2 linked regions of the Variovorax terrae genome follow. The protein of the gene in region 2 interacts with the protein of the main gene of each other region in a pairwise test. Links are inferred from orthologs where the notes say so. Each region holds a gene or a part of one and is shown on either strand. Other genes may lie near its edges.

What was found.
Region 1: the proteins of uvrB (region 2) and uvrA interact in binary tests that used the Escherichia coli proteins (3 or more experiments, as listed by UniProt). The link is inferred for Variovorax terrae from one-to-one orthologs.

What each region holds. Positions count from the first base shown.
Region 1 is NZ_JALGBI010000003.1:545,722-549,420, reverse strand. Bases 58-3,442 are described here. They hold uvrA (excinuclease ABC subunit UvrA), read left to right. Parts: upstream 58-386; coding sequence 387-3,242; downstream 3,243-3,442. Other genes in these bases: leuD (3-isopropylmalate dehydratase small subunit), read right to left, coding at 3,273-3,442; MMF98_RS21965 (MFS transporter), read right to left, coding at 58-146. Outside these bases: more of MMF98_RS21965, read right to left, coding at 1-57; more of leuD, read right to left, coding at 3,443-3,699. UniProt on the Escherichia coli protein: The UvrABC repair system catalyzes the recognition and processing of DNA lesions. UvrA is an ATPase and a DNA-binding protein. A damage recognition complex composed of 2 UvrA and 2 UvrB subunits scans DNA for abnormalities.
Region 2 is NZ_JALGBI010000001.1:2,237,711-2,240,960, forward strand. The notes cover bases 45-2,980. They hold uvrB (excinuclease ABC subunit UvrB), read right to left. Parts: upstream 2,587-2,980; coding sequence 502-2,586; downstream 45-501. Other genes in these bases: MMF98_RS10545 (response regulator), read right to left, coding at 45-439; MMF98_RS10555 (amino acid aminotransferase), read left to right, coding at 2,692-2,980. In the rest of the region: more of MMF98_RS10545, read right to left, coding at 1-44; more of MMF98_RS10555, read left to right, coding at 2,981-3,250. UniProt on the Escherichia coli protein: The UvrABC repair system catalyzes the recognition and processing of DNA lesions. A damage recognition complex composed of 2 UvrA and 2 UvrB subunits scans DNA for abnormalities.

The sequences.
Region 1 (3,699 bases), on a different replicon or contig from region 2:
GCCAGGCCGATCAGGGCCGGATCGTCGCCCCCGGGGTATTTGCGGGCTTCCAGCGCGAACACCGGCAGCACCAGGAACAGGCCCAGCATGCGCAGGGCAAAAATGGCCGCCAGCGAGCCGCTGGCGCGGCGCTCGACGGGCGTCATGGGGGTGGCGGCGGGAAGGGAGGGGCTGCTCATGGCACAAAAGCGGTGCAGGAAACTGTCAGGAGAACCGGCAAAAAACCGCTTGAAAAGGCGCTAAACCCGCTATTGTCCGGCATTCCCGTGCGGGGCCGGTAGCGCGCGCGCCGGTGCCGGTCTATCATGGTGGGTTTTTCCGGGCCTTCGCCCGAACAGTTCCAAGCAGTGAATTCCAGCACCGACGGCAAATACCTGGCGGCAGCGATGCAGCAGCGCATCAGCGTGCGCGGCGCACGCACGCACAACCTCAAGAACATCGATCTCGACATCCCGCGCAACCAGCTGGTGGTGATCACCGGCCTGAGCGGCTCGGGCAAGTCGTCGCTCGCGTTCGACACGCTGTACGCCGAAGGCCAGCGCCGCTACGTGGAAAGCCTGTCGGCCTATGCGCGGCAGTTCCTGCAGCTCATGGACAAGCCCGACGTGGACCTGATCGAAGGGCTGTCGCCCGCGATCTCCATCGAGCAGAAGGCCACCAGCCACAACCCGCGCTCCACCGTGGGCACGGTGACCGAGATCCACGACTACCTGCGCCTGCTGTACGCGCGCGCGGGCACGCCCTACTGCCCCGACCACGACCTGCCGCTGCAGGCACAGACCGTGAGCCAGATGGTGGATGCGGTGCTGGCCCTGCCCGAGGACACCCGGCTCATGGTGCTGAGCCCGATCGCGCGCGACCGCAAGGGCGAGTTCCTGGAAGTGTTCGCCGAGATGCAGAGCCAGGGCTACGTCCGCTTTCGGGTGGACGGCCAGGCCTGCGAATTCGACCAGCTGCCCAAGCTCAAGAAGGCGGAGAAGCACGACATCGACGTGGTGATCGACCGCATCAAGGTCCGGCCCGACATGAAGCAGCGCCTGGCCGAGAGCTTCGAGGCCGCGCTGCGCCTGGGCCAGGGCCGCGCCATCGCGCAGGAGATGGACACCGGCAAGGAGCACCTGTTCAATGCCAAGTTCGCCTGCCCGATCTGCAGCTACTCGCTGAGCGAGCTCGAGCCGCGCCTGTTCTCCTTCAATTCGCCGGTGGGCGCCTGCCCGGCCTGCGACGGCCTGGGCCACATGGAGTTCTTCGACCCGGCGCGCGTGGTCGCGTTTCCATCGCTGAGCCTGGCCAGCGGCGCGATCAAGGGCTGGGACCGGCGCAACGGCTACTACTTCAGCCTGATCGAAAGCCTGGCCAGGCACTACAAGTTCAGCGTCGACACGGCGTTCGAGGAACTGCCGGCGCCCGTGCAGCAAGTGGTGCTGCATGGCTCGGGCGAGGAAGACATCCGGTTCAGCTACGTCATGGACTCGGGCAACTTCGCGGGCAAGAAGCTCACCAAGAAGCACCCGTTCGAAGGCATCATCCCCAACATGGCGCGGCGCTACCGCGAAACCGATTCGGTGGCGGTGCGCGAGGAACTGGCGCGCTACCGCAGCCTGCAGCCCTGCCCCGATTGCGGCGGCACGCGCCTGCGGCGCGAGGCGCGCCACGTGAAGGTGGGCGAGGGCGAGCAGGCCCGGGCCATCTACGAGATCAGCCGCGCCACGCTGCGCGAGAGCTTCAACTACTTCAACGCCCTGCGGTTGCAGGGCGCCAAGGCCGAGATCGCCGACAAGGTGGTGCGCGAGATCGGCCTGCGGCTCAAGTTCCTCAATGACGTGGGGCTCAACTACCTGAGCCTCGACCGCAGCGCCGACACCCTGAGCGGCGGCGAAGCGCAGCGCATCCGGCTAGCCAGCCAGATCGGCTCGGGCCTGACGGGCGTGATGTACGTGCTCGACGAGCCCAGCATCGGCCTGCACCAGCGCGACAACGACCGGCTGATCGGCACGCTCAAGCACCTGCGCGACATCGGCAACAGCGTGCTGGTGGTGGAGCACGACGAGGACATGATCCGCGCCGCCGACCACGTGATCGACATGGGACTGGGCGCGGGCGTGCACGGCGGGCGCGTGATCGCACAGGGCACCTTCGAGGAGGTGCAGGCCAACGCCGAGTCGCTGACCGGCCGCTACCTGGCCCAGACCCTGAAGATTGCCGTACCCGCGCAGCGCCACTCGCTGGCCGCCCAGGCCGACCCGCAGGTGCTGAAGATCGTCCACGCCACCGGCAACAACCTGAAGAACGTGAGCGTGGACTTTCCCGTGGGCCTGCTGACCTGCGTGACCGGCGTCTCGGGCTCGGGCAAGAGCACCCTGGTCAACGACACGCTGTACGCCGCCGTGGCGCGCCAGCTCTACCGCTCGCACGAGGAGCCGGCGCCGCACGAGGCGATCGAGGGCATCGAGCATTTCGACAAGGTCATCAACGTCGACCAGTCGCCCATCGGCCGCACGCCGCGCAGCAACCCGGCCACCTACACCGGCCTGTTCACGCCGATCCGCGAGCTGATGGCCGAGGTGCCGATGGCGCGCGAGCGCGGCTACGGCCCGGGGCGCTTCTCCTTCAACGTGGCGGGCGGCCGCTGCGAGGCCTGCCAGGGCGACGGCGTGGTCAAGGTGGAGATGCACTTCCTGCCCGACGTCTACGTGCCCTGCGACGTCTGCCACGGCCAGCGCTACAACCGCGAGACGCTGGAGGTGCTGTACAAGGGCCGCAACATCGCGCAGATCCTCGACATGACGGTCGAGACCGCGCACGAGTTCCTGAAGGCCGTGCCCACCATCGCGCGCAAGCTGCAGACCCTGCTGGACGTCGGCCTGAGCTACATCAAGCTCGGGCAGGCCGCCACCACGCTGTCGGGCGGCGAGGCGCAGCGCGTCAAGCTCGCGCTGGAACTCAGCAAGCGCGACACCGGCCGCACGCTCTACATCCTGGACGAGCCCACCACCGGCCTGCACTTCGCCGACATCGACCTGCTGCTCAAGGTGCTGCACCAACTGCGCGACGCGGGCAACACCATCGTGGTGATCGAGCACAACCTCGACGTCATCAAGACCGCCGACTGGCTGATCGACATGGGCCCCGAAGGCGGCGCCGGCGGCGGCCAGGTGGTGGGCACCGGCACGCCGGAAGAACTGGCGGCCCACCCGGACAGCCACACCGGGCGCTACCTCAAGACCGTGCTGGCACGCTAGGCACCGCCATCCAGCGGGCCGCCGCGCACCTCACACGGGCTCGGCCAGCCACTCCCAGGGCCGCTCCCGGCGCACGCGCTGCTGGTAGGCGGCGATGGCCGGCTCGCGCCGGAGCGTCACCTCCACCTCGTCGGCCCCGGCCAGCAGCATCTCGCGGCGGAAGTCGGGCAGGGTGAAGGAAATCGGCTCGCCATCGGGCGGCGTCAGCGTCATGGCCTCCAGATCGAGGTGAAACGCGGCGCCGCCGCGCGCCGCCTGAGCCAGCCGCTGCACCGTGGCAGCCTCCAGCATCAAGGGCAGCATGTGGTTGCGAAAGCAGTTGTCGCGGAAGATCTGGCCGAAGCTGGGCGCGATCACGCAGCGGATCCCGAACGCCTGGAGCATGGTGGCCGCTGTTTCGCGCGAGCTGCCGCATGCGAAGTTGGGCCCGCCGATCAGAAAGCGCGCCTGGCGGTAG
Region 2 (3,250 bases):
CTTCGCCGGGGGTGCTCACGTCGTTGAAATCAACGCGGCTGGCCACGAACAGTTCCTTGGGGAAATAGACCCGGCGCTGCGCCAGCGCGCGCAGGCCCAGCTCGAACTCGGCGAGGTCGCCATGCTTGGGAATGACGCAGCTGGCGCCGTTCTGGATGCATTGCACGGCCAGGTCCAGGTCGTTGTTGCCCGAAACGATGCCGATGCTTTGCGTGGTGCAGGCCTTGCGCACTCGCTGCAGGGTCTCGATGCCCTGGCTGTCGGGCAGCCCCATGTCCAGCAGCACCACATCGATTTCGGCATTCATCGAGTCGAGCACGGCCAGCGCCCGGGCGCAGCTCGAGGCCTGCGTGAACTTCGCATCCGGCTGGAACTGCATGATGCATTGCATCATGCCTTCCCGCACGAGCGGGTGGTCTTCGATCAGCAGGTAGTGCATCAGCGTTTCGAGGCTTCGGGTGGACGGTCCGGCTTGGGCATTCTCCAGGTATTGTCTTCGATTCAGCCAGGCACCACGTTGTCGACGCCCGGCGCGCCGAAGGCCTGCTGCTTGAGCTGGGCCAGCTGGTCGCGCACGCGGGCGGCCTTCTCGAACTCGAGGTTGCGCGCATGTTCGAGCATCTGCTTTTCCAGGCGCTTGATTTCCTTGGCGATGTCCTTCTCGCTCATGTCCTCGATCTGGGCCCGCTGCAGCTCCAGCCGCTCGGCTTCCTTGCCGGCCTTTTCGCTGTAGACGCCGTCGATCAGGTCGCGCACCTGCTTTACGATGCTGCGCGGCGTGATGCCGTGGGCCTCGTTGTAGGCCACCTGCTTGATGCGGCGGCGCTCGGTCTCGCCGATGGCCTTCTTCATCGACTCCGTCATCCGGTCGGCATACAGGATGGCGCGGCCGTTGAGGTTGCGCGCGGCGCGGCCGATGGTCTGGATCAGCGAGCGCTCGGCGCGCAGGAAGCCTTCCTTGTCGGCGTCGAGGATGGCCACCAGCGAGACTTCGGGAATGTCCAGCCCTTCGCGCAGCAGGTTGATGCCGACCAGCACGTCGAAGGTGCCCAGGCGCAGGTCGCGCAGGATTTCCACGCGCTCGACCGTGTCCACGTCGCTGTGCAGGTAGCGCACCTTGACGCCGTTGTCGCTCAGGTAGTCGGTGAGCTGCTCGGCCATGCGCTTGGTCAGCGTGGTGATGAGCACGCGCTCGTGCTTCTCGACGCGGATGCGGATCTCCTGCAGCACGTCGTCCACCTGGTGGGTGGCCGGGCGCACCTCCACCTCGGGGTCCACCAGGCCGGTGGGCCGCACCAGTTGCTCCACCACCTGGCCGGTGTGCGTCTTCTCGTAGTCGGCCGGCGTGGCCGAAACGAACACCACCTGGCGCATGCGCTGCTCGAACTCCTCGAGCTTGAGCGGCCGGTTGTCCAGCGCCGACGGCAGGCGAAAGCCATACTCCACCAGCGTGGTCTTGCGCGCGCGGTCGCCGTTGTACATGGCGCTGAGCTGGCCCATCATCTGGTGGCTCTCGTCCAGGAACATCAGCGAATCCTTGGGCAGGTAGTCGGTCAGCGTACTGGGCGGGTCGCCGGGCGCGGCGCCCGAGAGGTGGCGGGTGTAGTTCTCGATGCCCTTGCAGTGGCCGACCTCGCTGAGCATCTCCAGGTCGAAGCGGGTGCGTTGCTCCAGCCGCTGGGCCTCGACCAGCTTGCCCGCGTCCACGAACTCCTTGAGGCGCTGGTCCAGCTCGACCTTGATGGTCTCGACCGCGGCCAGCACCTTGTCGCGCGGCGTCACGTAGTGGCTGGACGGGTAGACGGTGAAGCGCGGGATCTTCTGCCGGATGCGGCCCGTGAGCGGGTCCATGAGCTGCAGCGATTCGATCTCGTCGTCGAACAGCTCGATGCGCACCGCCAGTTCGCTGTGCTCGGCCGGAAACACGTCGATGGTGTCGCCGCGCACGCGGAACTTGCCGCGCGAGAAATCCTGGTCGTTGCGCTGGTACTGCATGCGGATGAGCTGGGCGATCACGTCGCGCTGGCCCATCCTGTCGCCAGCGCGCAGCGTCATGATCATGCGATGGTAGCTCTCGGGCTCGCCGATGCCGTAGATCGCCGAGACGGTGGCCACGATCACCACGTCGCGCCGCTCCAGGATGCTCTTGGTGCAGGACAGGCGCATCTGCTCGATGTGCTCGTTGATCGCCGAGTCCTTCTCGATGAACAGATCGCGCTGCGGCACGTAGGCCTCGGGCTGGTAGTAGTCGTAGTAGCTGACGAAATACTCGACGGCGTTCCTGGGGAAGAACTCGCGGAATTCGCTGTAGAGCTGCGCCGCCAGCGTCTTGTTGGGCGCGAACACGATGGCCGGGCGGCCCAGCCGGGCGATCACGTTGGCCATGGTGAAGGTCTTGCCCGAGCCGGTCACGCCCAGCAGGGTCTGGAACACCTCGCCGTCGCGCACGCCCTCGACCAGCTGGGCGATGGCCGTGGGCTGGTCGCCGGCGGGGGGATAGGGCTGGAACAGCTCGAAGGGCGAATCAGGAAAACTGATGAATTCGCCATTTTGCTTGGCGGGCATGAGTTCGATCGCTTCTGGCATGGGTGGTTTTTGCATCAGCCCTTAAAATTGGGGATAACCCGGCAGAGTACAACAGGTCCGGCCTCTTCGCTACTGACAGATTTCGACAACATCCGAGGATTTCTCATGTCTCTTTTCACCGCCGTGGAAATGGCGCCGCGCGACCCCATCCTGGGCCTCAACGAGCAATTTGCCGCCGACCCCAACCCGCACAAGGTCAACCTGGGCGTGGGCGTGTACTACGACGACAACGGCAAGCTGCCGCTGCTCGAATGCGTGCAGGCGGCCGAGAAGCAGATGATGGAAGCGCCCAAGGCGCGCGGCTACCTGCCGATCGACGGCATCGCCGCCTACGACTCGGCGGTGAAGGGCCTGGTGTTCGGCGCCGACAGCGAGCCGGTGAAGTCCGGCCGCGTGGCCACCATCCAGGCGCTGGGCGGCACCGGCGGCCTGAAGGTCGGCGCCGACTTCCTGCGCAAGCTCAAGCCCGCCGCCAAGGTGCTGATCAGCGACCCGAGCTGGGAGAACCACCGCGCCCTGTTCACGCAGGCCGGCTTCACGGTGGAAACCTACCCCTACTACGATGCCGCCAGCCGCGGCGTCAACTTCGACGGCATGCTGGCGGCCCTGCAGGCCACGCCGGCCGGCACCGTCGTCGTGCTGCACGCCTGCTGCCACAACCCCA